2 regions of the Ruegeria sp. BC7 genome follow, and region 1 is predicted to be linked to the other one. Evidence: riboswitches for the same ligand, from Rfam matches in the RefSeq annotation. Region 1 holds a riboswitch; the other holds the start of a gene.

Region 1 (7,219 bases):
ATCGCCGGACATTCGCATCTGACGCTTCCCGGGGCTGCGCATGACGGGTTGGAGCATGTCGATTGGCAAAACGGTTTCGTCCATGGAAAGCCGGTCGTGATGCCCGGCGCTGCGGGGTCGCATCTGGGGGTGATTGACCTGAACCTCAGCGCGGAAACAGACGGAGAATGGAGGGTCACCAGCCAACGCACAGAACTGCGCCCCATATCGCCCACCGCGCCTCTGAACCCGCCGGCGGAAGACCCGGAAATGCGACGCCTGTTTGCCGAAGCACATGCTGCTACGCGAAAGATATCTGACCAGCCTGTTGGGAAAACACGGCGGCATCTGCACAGCTACTTCAGTTTTTGCGCTGCGGATCGTGGGCTTGCGCTAGTGGCGTCGGCTCAGGCCGCGGCCCTGCGGCCCTACCTGAAAGGCACACCCCACGAGAGCTTTCCGGTCCTATCGGCCGTTTCGCCTTCAAAATTCGGGGGCCGTGCCGGGCCGCGCTTTTTTACCGACGTGCCGCCGGGCCAGATCCGCTTGCGCCATGTCCACGACCTCAGCATTTTTCCGAACGAATTGATGGCCGTCATCGTCACGGCAGAGCAATTGAAGGAATGGCTCGAAATGTCGGCCAGTGTGCTCAACCAGATGCAGCCGGGCCACCAGCGAGACTTATTGAGCCCCGGGCGCGCCGGTCACAACTTTGATGTCCTGCACGGTCTGACCTACCAGATCGACCTCAGCCACCCTGCCCGTTTCGATATGGGCGGCGACATGACCAACCCATTGAACAGCCGGATTCGCGACCTGCGGTTCGACGGCCACCCCATTTGCAAGTCGCAGTCATTCGTGGTTGCCCTGAACAACTACAGGGCAAATGGCGGCGGGCATTTTCCGTTTGTTGATAGCGCACCGCAAGTTCCCCTGCCGGTCTTGCCAATTCAACGCGCCCTGCGGGATTACCTGTCTGGAGTGACCGAGCCTGATCCGCTGGACAACGCCAAACCTCCGTTCACGCTTGCGCCAGTGCCCGGCGCTTTTGCCATCCTGAGAACTGGGGCCAAAGCCCTGCAACACTTGGCCGAACTGGACGAATTCGACCCAAACCCAATCGGGCAGGACGACAGTGGGTTTACGCAAATTCGATTGACACTCTGACGGGTTGTCATTTGCGCGACAGATGCCTATATCCACCCCTGAGAGGTTGGCGCGGGCGAGCGCCTCGCCAACCTGGTCAGGTCCGGAAGGAAGCAGCCACAACGAGCCCCGCTTGGGTCGATGTCCAACCTCTCACTTCTCCAAACCGAAGATGTGTTGCCGCGTCAGGCGATCAGACGGGGCCAAATGGCAGCGCTTCGGCGTGCAAAGATTCCGATATGCCCAATCTGTTTCAGTCCAAAATCTTGCGCTGACAACAGATTCCGACGTGCACTTGGACCATAAAGGTTGGCCAGACGCCACACGGCCTTTGGCGGCGCCAGTTGGTCGTCTTCAAGCGCAAACAATTCCACGGGCTTTCCGTGCTTGGACCAGTCCGCAGCCGGTAGGCTTTTTCCGATTTCGGGCAGATAATTCTGGGGCGCAGTGCACCAATCGCGCCACTGCCAATACACGCCTGACGGCAGATCAGCACCAAACCCGGTGGCCTTGCCCGGCAAGTAGCCCAAAGATTTTACAACCAGAGGCACGTGGCCGTACCAGAACATCGAAGCCAAGGCGCGGTAGGGCCACGGGTGATCTGACAAAGTCGCCAGACCCGAACAGATACAGATCATACGGTCGATCTGTTCACAATCGGGCGAAACCGGGCCGAGCATGCCACCAAGGGAATGACCGATGCTCCACTGTTGCGCGTTAGGGAACCGTCTACGCATTTCGGCGCGCGCCGCAGGCATGTCATTCAAGGCCCAACCCGCCATTGTCGCCTGCGCGTCCTGCCTCCGCCCTGTCAGGGAATGGCCGAAATCGCTGTAGTCGTAGGTCAGACAGGCGATACCCTGTTCGGCCGCCAGCCAATGGGCGAAGTGCTGGTAATAATCTCGCGGAACACCCGTCGCGCCGTGCACGACAACGGCAATCTCTGGCTTTGTCATCGGCAAATACAATCGCGCCGACAATTTTGCCTGGCCAGAGGGAATCAAGAAATCCTCGGTCAGCACCGACTGCAAGTTATCCAACATGGGCCCTCTCGAAGCTACTGAACTGTTCGGTTCACTCTCCTATCGGGCCATATGCACCCACAGAGTCAAGAGCGCGCAAGAGTGACCATGCGTCCGTTTGAATTCTACTGCACGCTTGACTCGGAAGGATTTCACCCGCTAGCGATGACGTGATGGTTCTCGTTCCCGATCTCTGGGGGCGGGATGAAAAGGGAACACGGTGCGGTCCCAACCGGAGAAACCGGAACGGACCAAGGCCGCGACTGCCCCCGCAACTGTAAGCGGTGAGCAATGCCGAGACACCACTGGCCAAATGGCTGGGAAGGTCGGCAACGCGAAGACCCGCAAGTCAGGAGACCTGCCATCGAACCAAAACCGAAACTCGGGCGGGGTGTCCGGGCAGGTCTTCAGTTCGCTGAACCTTCCTGACCAATGCCCCGGCCAACGCGCGGAGGGCGCAGTATGATCTGGAAGACTAAAACTCACGAATTTTCGGCAACGGTTTGCCAGAAGACCGGCAGACCCTGCGCGGCGCTGGCTCAGATGGCGCGCGCATTGGCGGATGCGATGGCGACCGCGCAGCCTGCGACCAACCGTGAATTCGAGGTGGAGGGCAGCGGCGAGCTGGCTCATTGCGCCGACGGGTGCACGGCCCGTTTTCGCGCGGATCACGCTCAGATCAGGGTGTTTTGCGGCATCGGCTCTGACACGCCCGCCGCAATCTTAAATGAATTCGCCGACCTGATGTTCGGCCAAGACACAACCTTCATGCCGGCCGGAGTTGTTTCTGAATTGCCGTGCGCAATGCTCCAAGTGACGACATTTGCGGCGCAACCGGCGTCCGACGCGCAGCATCAGCTTGGGGCGTGACGTCAAGCGCCACGCGGAACCGGTGCCGTGGACCAAGCAAGCTGCGCGGCGGTTTCCACGGCGCATGGCCTTGCGGCCCGCAATCTGCGCAGAGCCTGCTCGGGGGGTTCGCCGCTTTCCACCATGAGGCGCAATACCGTCATTCCGGAACGCCCGCACCCGCCCCGACAGTGCACCAGAACCTTGCCGCCACCTGAAAGTATCCGCAGCGCCGCAGCGCTGACTTCCGACCATTCTGTTTGCGACCCTGACGACGGAGCACCAAAATCTTCGATCGGCAGGTGAACCCATTTGACCGAATTGCACTGCAAATCGCGTCCCAGCCCGCTCGCTCTGGCATCTGCCATTTCGATGTCCGTCGTCATTGAGATCACCAGGTCTGGCCGCCATTCAAGGAGCGTTCCCAGATCCCCAGCGTAGTCCCCATGCCGACCCGGTATCGGAGCCAAGGCCACCAAGCCGGAACCAATCGGTACGGGATAGATTTCAAACTTGTCCAAAATAACCACGCAGCCTGCATAGAAAGCCCGCGAACGGGGCAAACATACTTACCGAAAGCTGTACCTCCTGCGATCTGTCATGCCAAATCGAAATTCATCGCACCCTGCTGTGGACGTAGGCGGCGGGGGTCACTACGCTGCAAAGCTGATACGAATCCGACAGAGCAGACATGACCGAATCTCCAAGCCCCGCCTATCAGGTGCTCGCGCGTAAATACCGTCCTGAAACTTTTGCCGACCTCGTGGGCCAGGACGCGATGGTGCGCACGCTGAAAAACGCATTCGAGGCCGATCGGATCGCGCAGGCATTCATCATGACCGGCATTCGCGGCACCGGCAAAACCACGACGGCGCGGATCATTGCCAAGGGCATGAACTGCATCGGATCAGACGGCGAAGGCAAAGCCACGATCGAACCCTGCGGCCAGTGCGAACACTGCGTGGCCATCATGGAAGGCCGCCATGTCGACGTGATGGAGATGGACGCCGCAAGCCGCACCGGTGTGAACGACATTCGCGAGATCATCGAAAGTGTCCGCTATCGCGCCGCCAGTGCGCGCTACAAGATATACATCATCGACGAAGTTCACATGTTGTCGAACAGTGCGTTCAACGCTCTGCTCAAGACCCTTGAAGAACCGCCCGAGCACGTGAAGTTCATCTTCGCCACCACCGAGATTCGCAAGGTTCCGGTGACGGTCCTGTCCCGGTGCCAGCGCTTCGACCTGCGCCGGATCGAACCCGAGGACATGATCGGCCTGCTGAAAAAGATCGCAACTGCCGAGAACGCTCAGATCGCCGAAGACGCTCTGGCGCTGATCACCCGCGCGGCGGAAGGATCGGCCCGGGATGCGACCTCGTTGCTGGATCAGGCTATTTCGCACGGTGCCGGGGAAACCAGTGCCGATCAGGTGCGGGCCATGCTGGGGTTGGCCGATCGCGGGCGAGTGTTGGACCTGATGGACATGATCCTGCGCGGCGATACCGCCGGAGCTTTGACAGAGCTGGGCGGCCAATATGCCGAAGGCGCCGACCCGCTGGCCGTGCTGCGCGATCTGGCCGAGATCACGCATTGGGTCTCGGTGGTCAAGATAACGCCGGACGCTGCCGAAGACCCGACGGTCTCGCCTGACGAACGCGCGCGGGGCGTTCAGATGGCCGAAGCCCTTCCGATGCGCATCCTGACCCGAATGTGGCAAATGCTGTTGAAAGCGCTCGAAGAGGTTTCGGCCGCGCCAAATGCGATGATGTCGGCGGAAATGGCCATCATCCGGCTGGCCCATGTCGCCGACCTGCCCACCCCGGAAGATCTGATCAGACGTCTTCAGGACGCACCACCCCCTGCCCCGAACGGCGGACCCGGCGGCGGAATGCCTGCGCCGTCGCACGGCACCGTTCAGGCTCATGCGCCTGCAGCACAGTCTTACGCGGCGCCAGCAGGTGGAGGTGCGGGCGCACCCAGCGCAGCTTTGGCGCGGGACACTCAGACCGCCCTGGCCCGGTATCCGACCTTTGAACATGTGGTTGAACTGATTCGCACAAACCGAGACGTGAAACTCCTGGTCGAAGTTGAAAACGGCGTGCGTCTGGTTTCGTACCAGCCGGGACGGATTGAGTTTACTCCGGCCGACAATGCGCCGACAGATTTGGCGCAAAGGCTGGGATCGGCGTTGCAACGCTGGACCGGAAATCGCTGGGCGGTATCGGTCGTATCTGACGGTGACACGGCAACAATCGCCGAAGTCAGGGACGCCGCAGACCTCGCGCTGCGTGCGCAGGCCGAGCAGCATCCGCTGGTTCAGGCGGTGCTGGAACAATTCCCAAAAGCCCGGATCAAAAGGATCGAAACACCCGAGGAACGCGCCGCCAAGGTCGAAACAGAAGCCTTGCCCGAAGTCGAAGACGAATGGGACCCGTTCGAGGAGGATTGAACCCTTCGCGAATTCAATACCCGTGATACTCCCGCGCCCGCCACGGGCCATCGGCTGACGCCGACACCCCTGAGCGGACTTGGGCCCGGCAGCGCGGGCAAGGCCCGCGCTGCCGGGCCCAACGGGAGGAAAGGTCTTGCCAAAGACCTTGACGACGGGCGGGAGACCTACGGCCCTTGTGCCGCGCGGGTGCCGCCCGTATTTAGACTTCAAACTGACGTACAGGAGAAACACGATGCTCAAAGGACTCGGCGGTCTGGGCGACATGGCCAAGATGATGAAATCCGCACAGGATTTGCAGACCAAGATGACCGACATGCAGGAAGAACTGAACACCATCACGGTTGTTGGCGAATCCGGTGCCGGGCTGGTCAAGGCCACCGCCACTGCAAAAGGCGAACTGAAAGGTCTGGACATCGACCCATCGATCTTCAACGGTGACGACAAGGAAGTGGTCGAGGACCTGATCCTTGCCGCCATCAAGGACGCGCAGACCAAAGCGGCAGAGCGGTCGCAGGAAGAAATGGCAAAGCTCACCGAAAGCATGGGCCTGCCCGCAGACATCAAGCTGCCGTTCTGATAGACACTCCTGACGAAACACAGGCCGGGCGCCCTTGCCCGGCTCATTTGCAGGAGCGCGCGCAGTGAGCTCGAACAGCGACATCGACAACCTGATCGACCTGTTGGCCAAGCTGCCAGGGTTGGGTCCGCGCTCGGCCCGCCGCGCTGTGCTGCACCTGATCCGCAAGCGCGCCCTGCTGCTGACCCCCCTATCCGATGCCATGCAGCAAGTCGCCATCACCGCCCGCGAGTGTCTGAACTGCGGCAACGTGGGAACGACCGATATCTGCGATATCTGCAACAGCGAGGTCCGCGCGACTGGTGAGCTGTGCGTGGTCGAGGACGTCGCTGACCTTTGGGCGATGGAGCGTGCGGGCGTGTTCAAAGGCCGCTATCATGTTCTGGGCGGCACGCTATCGGCACTGGACGGCGTCGGCCCGGACGAACTGCTCATCCCCCGCCTCAAGGACCGGGTGGTGGCCGAAGGAGTTACCGAGGTCATTCTTGCCCTGAATGCCACCGTCGATGGCCAGACCACAGCGCACTATATCGCCGATCAGTTGGAGGGGCAGGTCCGCCTGACCTCGCTAGCGCAAGGCGTCCCGATTGGCGGCGAGCTGGACTATCTGGACGACGGGACGATCACGGCAGCGCTGAGGGCGCGGAAGGAAATTTAGTCTTTCTTAGTAAACCTATATTACGTTGCATACACGGAGTTTGGAGCGCTAATGAAAGCAATTTGCGGGGTAGTTGCTACACTATTTATTGCAGCTAAATGCATAACCGGGACGACAAATGCCGAAGACGGAGTCAAACGGAAACTAATTGTTGTCTCTGACTGGCGGAACAACAGAGTTTATACTGTTTTCTCGCGAGGGTCCCGGTGACAAAACACTTACCTGCTATGCTGATACTGTTGTTGGTATACTCGACGACAACTCCGATGGGTCGTTTCCGTACAGCTGCAAGTAAGGCAAATAGACACAAATGAGCCTTTCTGTTGAAAAAACCGCCCAAAACGAGTCTGTTCCTTGCCCAAACAGGATATCTAGGGCTTTCTTCCTAGGTAGAGCTATCAGGATGAAATCAATGACACGCCTTCTCGCCCTCACCCTCGCCGCCTTCACCGCAACCGCCGCTTGGTCGCAGGAACTCATCGACAAAGGCTTTGCCGAGGGTTGGAACATCATGATGGACCCCGCGCTTGGCA
Region 2 (7,219 bases), on a different contig from region 1:
GACTGGAAAAACCACCGTAATGCTGGGGCTTCTAAGGGCGTTGGCCGAAGATGGGCTGACCGTGCAGCCGTTCAAAAGCGGACCGGATTATATCGACCCGGCCTTCCACAGGGCGGCGGCTGGGCGTGCCTCGTTCAATCTTGATAGCTGGGCGATGGGAGAGCCGCTTTTGACTGCGATCTCGGCACAAGCCGAGGGTGCGGATATCGTTGTGGCCGAAGGGTCGATGGGCCTGTTCGACGGTGTTGCCAAACCCGGTGAGCTTGGGCACGGCTCAAGCGCGGAAACCGCGCAACGGATGGGGTGGCCCGTCGTTTTGGTGCTGGATGTCGGGGGGCAGGCACAATCTGCAGCGGCAACGGCGCTGGGATTTCGGATGTACAATCCCGATCTTCCCTTTGCAGGCGTGATCCTAAACCGCTGCGCCAGTCCACGTCATGAACGTTTGACACGGCTGGGCATGGAACGCGCCGGGTTGCCTGTTCTGGGTGTCTTGCCGCGCCGGGGCGACTTAACGCTTCCTGAACGGCATCTGGGTCTGATTCAAGCTGTTGAGCACCCTGACCTTGAAAGCGCAATCGTTGGATATGCCGCGTTTCTTCGGGAACACGTGGATCTTGAGGCCATCAAACGTGCGGCTTCCTCAGGCCCCAAGGGGCCATCGTCATCCGCGCTGCCGCGGCCTCCGGCGCAGCGGATCGCGCTGGCTCGGGACGCGGCGTTTTCCTTTACCTATCCGCACTTGTTGGAAGGGTGGCGCGCAGCGGGGGCAGAAATTCTGCCCTTTTCACCGCTGGCGGATGAGCCGCCCGCACCTGACGCAGATCTGGTTTGGTTGCCGGGCGGCTATCCCGAGCTTCACGCAGGCACACTGGCCGCCGCCACAACGTTCTTGGCCGGCTTGCGCACCCACGCAGAAACCAAGCCCGTTCATGGTGAGTGCGGAGGTTACATGACCCTTGGACAAGCCCTTGTCGACAAGGAGGGCACCCAACATCAAATGGCAGGATTGCTGGGGTTGGTCACGTCCTATGAGAAGCGCAAGTTCAACCTTGGGTATCGCAGGGCTGAGCTTTTAGCCCCGATGCCCGGATTTGAAGCCAAGACACCGCTAAGGGGACACGAATTCCACTACTCTTCTATTCTCGAACAACCGGACGCACCATTGGCGCGCGTTTTCGACGCTGAAGGAGCTGAAGGGCCGCAGACCGGGTCGGTACGCGGCAATGTGACCGGCACGTTCTTTCACCTGATCGCGGAGGCCACGGCATGAGCGGGTTTGTCTCATTCATAGGTTCCGGCCCCGGCGATCCTGAGTTGCTGACGTTGAAGGCCGTGGGCCGGATGCAAAAGGCGGACGCCGTGCTGTTTGACGACCTCAGCAGCGGCCCGATCCTGTCCCACGCGCGGGACGATGCTGATCTGGTTGGCGTCGGCAAACGGGCGGGACGGCCCTCACCCAAGCAAGATCACGTCAGCCGACTATTGGTCGATTACGCCAATACCGGCGCGCATGTGGTGCGTTTGAAATCGGGCGATGGGGGCTTGTTCGGACGGCTCGAGGAAGAACTTGTCGCCCTGCGCGAAGCTGGCATCGAGTACGAGATCATTCCGGGCATTCCTTCGGCGGTCGCCGCCGCAGCCGCTGCTGGTATTCCCCTGACCCGTCGGATGACCGCCCGGCGCGTGCAATTTGTCACGGGCCACGACGTCAGCGGCAAACTGCCCGACGATCTGAATCTGCCCGCTTTGGCCGACCCGGACGCAACCACCGTGGTTTTCATGGGCAAACGGACTTTCCCCCTTCTGGTCAAAGCGCTGCACGCTCACGGTCTGCCGCTGGACACCCCGGCATTGATGGCCGAGTCCGTGTCGACCCCCGACCAGAAATTGCATCGCTCCTCGGTCGGTGAACTCTCCGAGAAGTTGGAGGCTGAGATCGGCACAGCCCCTGCCCTGATCCTTTACGGCCCATTGGCAGAGCTTGAAGATGTTTGATCTAACCCTTGTCGGCATCGGTACCGGCAATCCCGACCACGTCACCTTTCAAGGCGCAAAAGCCATTCGGTCGGCGGACCTGATCCTGATTCCCCGCAAGGGTGAAAACAAGGCCGATCTTGCAGGGCTGCGTGAGGAGATCATCCAAGCCGTGACTGAGACACCTCCTCAGATTGCCTATTTCGATATCCCCAAACGCCGCTCGGATGACGGATACCTCCGCGGTGTGGACGAATGGCACGATGCTATTGCCCTTCGCTGGCAAGAAGCCATATCTGCCCACCCAAAGGCGCAACATGTCGCCCTGCTGATCTGGGGCGATCCGTCGCTTTATGACAGCTCGCTGAGAATTGCGTCGCGCCTGAACCCCCAACCGGAAACTCGGGTGATTCCCGGCATTACTGCTTTGCAGGCGTTGACCGCCGCCCACGCGGTTCCGATCAACGAACTGGGCGCACCGTATGTCGTGACAACCGGGCGCCGAATCCGAGAGGAAGGATGGCCGAAAGACGCCTCGAAAGTCGCGGTCATGCTGGACGGGGAATGTTCTTTCCAGAGCCTTGAGACGAAGGACTATGACATTTGGTGGGGCGCTTACGTGGGAATGAAAGAGGAAATTCTGATCCAAGGCCCACTGGCCGAAGTCTCTGGGCAGATTTTGAAAACCCGAGCGCAAGCCCGCGCAGACCACGGGTGGATCATGGATGTCTATTTGCTGAAAAAGCGCGGTATCTGACGCAAAAGGTCGCAAATGACGATTGCGCCCCTGCCCTCATAAGGGCTAAATGGAGGCGTCTGGTCCTGCCGGAGAAATCCGGATGCTAAGAGGGAATTTGGTGCGACTGCCCGTGCAGTCAAGTCCAGAGCCGCCCCCGCGACTGTAAGCGGATAGCCCTTGTTCAACCAGCCACTCCTGATTTCAGGGGGAAGGCGAACAGGGGCATCGACCCGCAAGCCAGGAGACCTGCCAGGCGAAGAATTGAAACACCGGCCGTCGGGTGCGGCGGCAAAGGAGAAAAAAGATGGCAACACAAACAACAACGGCATCCGCATCGCGCGCTGGCTTCTTTCCGGTCATGTTCGCAGTGGTTCTGGGCCTGGGCGTTATCACGCTGACCGGGCATGTTCAGGCAGCCGCCCTGCACGACGCAGCGCACGACGTTCGTCACGCGACCGGCTTCCCCTGCCACTAAGACCATGTTTAGCCGTATTCTAACCAGCGCGTTGTTCGCTGGTGCTGCAGCGGGGCTGATTGCCGCCTTGCTGCAGTTGGTCTTTGTGCAACCTGTGCTGTTACACGCCGAGCTGTATGAATCGGGCGAATTGGTCCATTTCGGCGGAGAGGCCGTCAGCGCACACCCTGAGCTGCCGGGCATGTTCTCGGACCTGTTCCGCGACGCCCTGAGCGTGATTTTCGCCATGCTGACTTATACCGGCTACGCCTTGGTGATGGTGGCGCTGATGTCGGTAGCGGAAGGCAATGGGCACAAGATTGATGGTCGAACTGGCGTGCTTTGGGGTCTGGCCGGATTCGTTGCGTTCCACCTTGCGCCCGGCTTTACGCTGGCCCCCGAGGTGCCCGGAGTTGCTGCGGCCGACGTTTATGCGCGTCAGGTCTGGTGGTTTGCCACCGTTGCGGCTGCGGTAGTCGCCATGTGGCTGATCGCATTCGGCGGAAACCTGATCAGCTACGTGATCGCGGCTGCTCTGCTTCTTGCGCCTCATCTGATCGGAGCGCCGGAGCCGGATGTATTCACAGGACCTGTCCCGACCGAGATCGGCGCGCTGTTTGCCGCTCGTGCTTTTGGTATCGGACTGGTGGCTTGGGTTCTTGTCGGTGCCTTCGCCGGGTATTTCTGGCAGCATGAAGGTCAACGCGCCGAAGCAACGGCCTAATCGTCGAACAGACACGCGCGCCGGGTTTTACCCGGCGCGTTTTCTTTTTGTTTTCAAGGAACTGAAATGGCACGTTCACTTGCCCTTTTTGCAATCGGTCTTGTTTTTGGCGGGGGCGCTGGTTTCGTCGTTGCCGCCGCAAACGGGGTCACTTTCGACGGTCACGACCACGGAGATCCGTCACACCACTCAGGCACGGCCGCGGAATCGGTGGCCCATGATCACTCTGCCACCGTGAACCTACCCTCAGGCGAAAACGCGCCTGATGTCTCTGTCGCGCTAACGAAAGATCCAATGGCGGGGTGGAACCTGCACGTCATGCCCGAGAACTTTCGGTTCTCGCCAGAGAACGCCTCGACCGAGGACAAACCCGGAGAAGGCCACGCACATGTTTACGTCAACGGCGTAAAACTGGCGCGGCTATATGGCAACTGGATGCATATCAGCGACCTGCCGAAAGGTGAGGTCGAGGTGGCTGTCTCGTTGAACTCGAACAGCCACAGCGCACTGACCGTTGACGGCGCACCCGTCAGCGCCACGGTCAAGGTTCAGGTCGACTAAAGCGCGGGAATGCGCGCGCGCAAGCACATCCGAAGTCGCCCGCATGGACGGGCGTCTTCGATCCATCCGTTTGGGCTGCTCAGGTATGTCAGGCAAGTCGCGGCGATATCGTCCGCATCCGCCACCACATCGACCCCCGAAAACACGTAAGACGCCCGCCCCTGCCCTTGCAGCGCCAAGGCTGTGGGTTCAGCGCAACTGCTGAAACATGCTTGGTCGCCCAATGTCACCTGATCCTGCAGGCCAGCCGTTTTCAGCGCTTGCTGCACAGCCAGCAACTCAGCCGCGTGGTCGCGGGAACCGGAACAACTCTTGCAGATCAATAAGCGCATCTGATCCAAAGCAGACCTCGTTTCCTGTCATCCGCCTGTTTCTGAGCCTTTATGATCCGCCGCGCAATCCTGAAAGCGCACAAGATTGTGACTGCGCCGCGCAGTTGTTTCTGGCAAGTTTCGCTTGGGCACGTCTCAGGAGGTCGTCATATGAAAGCTCTCTGATTTGCGTTGGCAATTTTACCGCTGTCTGCTTGGGCCGAAGGGCCGCTGACGGGGTGGGCCACCTATCCGACAGAGAAAACCTTTGCCGACTTGGTGACTGACACCAAAAACGCCGTCAAAGAAAACGGGCTGATCGTTGTAACGCAAGCTGGGCCAACCAAAGCAGCCGCGGCGCGCGGGATCACTATTCCCGGCAATCTGGTCATAGGTGTTTTCAACAACGACTACGCAGTACAAGTTCTAGGAGCATCCGTAAACGCGATGATAGAAGCCCCGATCCGGTTCTATGTTACCGAAAACCCAGATGGCACCGCCACGTTGTCTTACAAGACGCCCAGCTTTGTATTCTCACCCTATTTGCCTGAAGGCGGTGACACGCTGAAAGACATAGCATCAGACCTGGACACAAAATTTCAAATTATAGCCGAAACCGCAGTCAATTAGTCACACTGGCGTGATCCGCCTTGCGTCCCGGGCTGTCCTCCGCAATCTGCTGTGAAACAGTTTATCGGAGCACGACTGATGCAGGACCTTTCGCCGCGCGCTGCGGACCTTCTGGCCGAACGTCTTTACGAGGCCGGGTGCCGCCACGCCTTTGGCATGCCGGGTGGTGAAGTTCTGACACTGGTGGACGCGCTGGAACAGGCCGGGATCACCTTTCACCTGACCAAACACGAGAACGCAGCAGGCTTCATGGCCGAAGCCGTGCATCACCGCGACGGCGCGCCGGCCATTCTGGTCGCGACGCTCGGCCCCGGCGCGATGAACGGGATCAACGTGGTCGCCAACGCCCTGCAGGACCGGGTGCCCATGATCGTGCTGACCGGATGCGTCGACGCGGATGAGGCGCTGACCTACACCCATCAGGTCATGGATCACGCGCAGGTCTACCGCTCGATCACCAAAGGAACCTTTACGCTTACTGCAAAGGGTGCGGACATCATTGCGGACAAAGCCGTTTCGCTGGCCAACCAACCCCGTCCGGGTCCGGTACATATTGATGTGCCGATCTCGGTCGCGGATACCCGCGTATCGGGCGTCAAACGTCGCAGGCTCACCAAACCCGGCGCGGTCGCGCCCGAGGGGAATTGCGTTGAGAAAGCCCGGCGCTGGGTCACCGAGGCTGAGCGCCCCATCGCCATTGTCGGACTTGATGTCCTTTACGATGACTCGCGCAACGTCGTGCAGGCGTTTCTGGAACACTTCAACATTCCATTCGTCACCACCTACAAAGCCAAAGGTGTTGTGCCCGAAGATCACCCCTTGTGCTTGGGCGGTGCGGGTCTGTCGCCGCTGGCAGATAAGCACTTGGTGCCGTTGGTCGAACAGGCTGATCTGGTGCTATGTCTGGGCTACGATCCGATCGAAATGCGCCCCGGCTGGCGCGAGATTTGGGACCCTGATGAGAAACGGGTCATTGATATCTCGGCCGTGGTCAATGACCACTACATGCATCAGGCCGGGTTGAATCTGGTGGCCGATACAGGTGCCACGCTTGAAGCGATTGCCAAGGGCAACCCCGCCCGCAAAACCTGGCCCGGCGATGAGCCAGCCAAGGTCAAATCCGCGTTGGCACAGGCTTTTCCAACCGATGATGAGTGGGGACCGGCTGCCGTCATCGCTGAAACACGGGTTGCCCTGCCGCCGGAAACGCTGGCCACGGCTGACAGCGGGGCGCATCGCATCCTGCTTAGCCAGATGTGGGAATGCGCCGAGGAACGTGGGTTGATCCAGTCCTCGGCCCTTTGCACGATGGGCTGCGCCGTTCCTATGGCGATCGGCCTGAAACTGGCCGAGCCCAACCGCCCCGTGATCAGCTTTTCCGGCGACGCCGGGTTCCTGATGGTCGCCGGAGAGCTTTCGACCGCCGCCGAATTGGGCGGCAATCCGATATTTCTGGTCTTCGTGGACGCAAGCCTCGCCCTGATCGAATTGAAACAACGGCAACGGCAGATGGGCAACAAGGGCGTAGACTTTGACCGCCACGATTTCGCGGCAATGGGCCGGGCTTTTGGCGGCAGCGGCCATACGGTCCGCAATCGTACCGAGTTGCGTGCGGCGCTGGACGCTGCGATGAAGTCCAACACATTCACTGTGATCGCCGCAGAAATCGACCGAGGAGGCTATGATGGCCGGATCTGAAGGCCCGCTGAAGGGCGTAAAGGTATTGGACCTGTCTCGCATCCTTGCGGGGCCGACCTGCACTCAGCTTTTGGGGGATCTGGGTGCCAACGTGATCAAGATCGAAAACCCGGCGACCAAAGGGG

What was found. A riboswitch is a leader RNA that binds a small molecule or an ion and turns the genes downstream of it on or off. The one in region 1 is predicted to bind cobalamin.
Region 2: linked by a shared signal. The riboswitch ahead of ACR0KS_RS06625 (CbtB domain-containing protein) and the one ahead of ACR0KS_RS15640 (thioredoxin domain-containing protein) in region 1 are both predicted to bind cobalamin.

Annotation. Positions count from the first base shown of each region.
Region 1 covers NZ_JBQFUL010000006.1:159,459-166,677, reverse strand. Annotated here, with positions in the region: gene ACR0KS_RS15655 (bifunctional 2',3'-cyclic-nucleotide 2'-phosphodiesterase/3'-nucleotidase) at 1-1,146, shown strand, start outside; RNA gene ffs (signal recognition particle sRNA small type) at 1,186-1,284, shown strand; gene ACR0KS_RS15645 (alpha/beta fold hydrolase) at 1,311-2,168, opposite strand; cobalamin riboswitch at 2,305-2,527, shown strand; gene ACR0KS_RS15640 (thioredoxin domain-containing protein) at 2,610-3,017, shown strand; gene ACR0KS_RS15635 (phosphatase domain-containing protein) at 3,020-3,517, opposite strand; gene ACR0KS_RS15630 (DNA polymerase III subunit gamma/tau) at 3,688-5,448, shown strand; gene ACR0KS_RS15625 (YbaB/EbfC family nucleoid-associated protein) at 5,684-6,028, shown strand; gene recR (recombination mediator RecR) at 6,093-6,686, shown strand; gene ACR0KS_RS15615 (hypothetical protein) at 7,099-7,219, shown strand, end outside.
Region 2 covers NZ_JBQFUL010000002.1:325,220-332,438, reverse strand. Annotated here, with positions in the region: gene ACR0KS_RS06640 (cobyrinic acid a,c-diamide synthase CobB) at 1-1,273, shown strand, start outside; gene cobA (uroporphyrinogen-III C-methyltransferase) at 1,270-1,998, shown strand; gene cobF (precorrin-6A synthase (deacetylating)) at 1,991-2,734, shown strand; cobalamin riboswitch at 2,778-2,984, shown strand; gene ACR0KS_RS06625 (CbtB domain-containing protein) at 3,021-3,191, shown strand; gene ACR0KS_RS06620 (CbtA family protein) at 3,196-3,894, shown strand; gene ACR0KS_RS06615 (hypothetical protein) at 3,961-4,455, shown strand; gene ACR0KS_RS06610 (DUF1636 family protein) at 4,452-4,787, opposite strand; gene ACR0KS_RS06605 (DUF302 domain-containing protein) at 4,959-5,396, shown strand; gene ACR0KS_RS06600 (thiamine pyrophosphate-binding protein) at 5,475-7,094, shown strand; gene ACR0KS_RS06595 (CaiB/BaiF CoA transferase family protein) at 7,081-7,219, shown strand, end outside.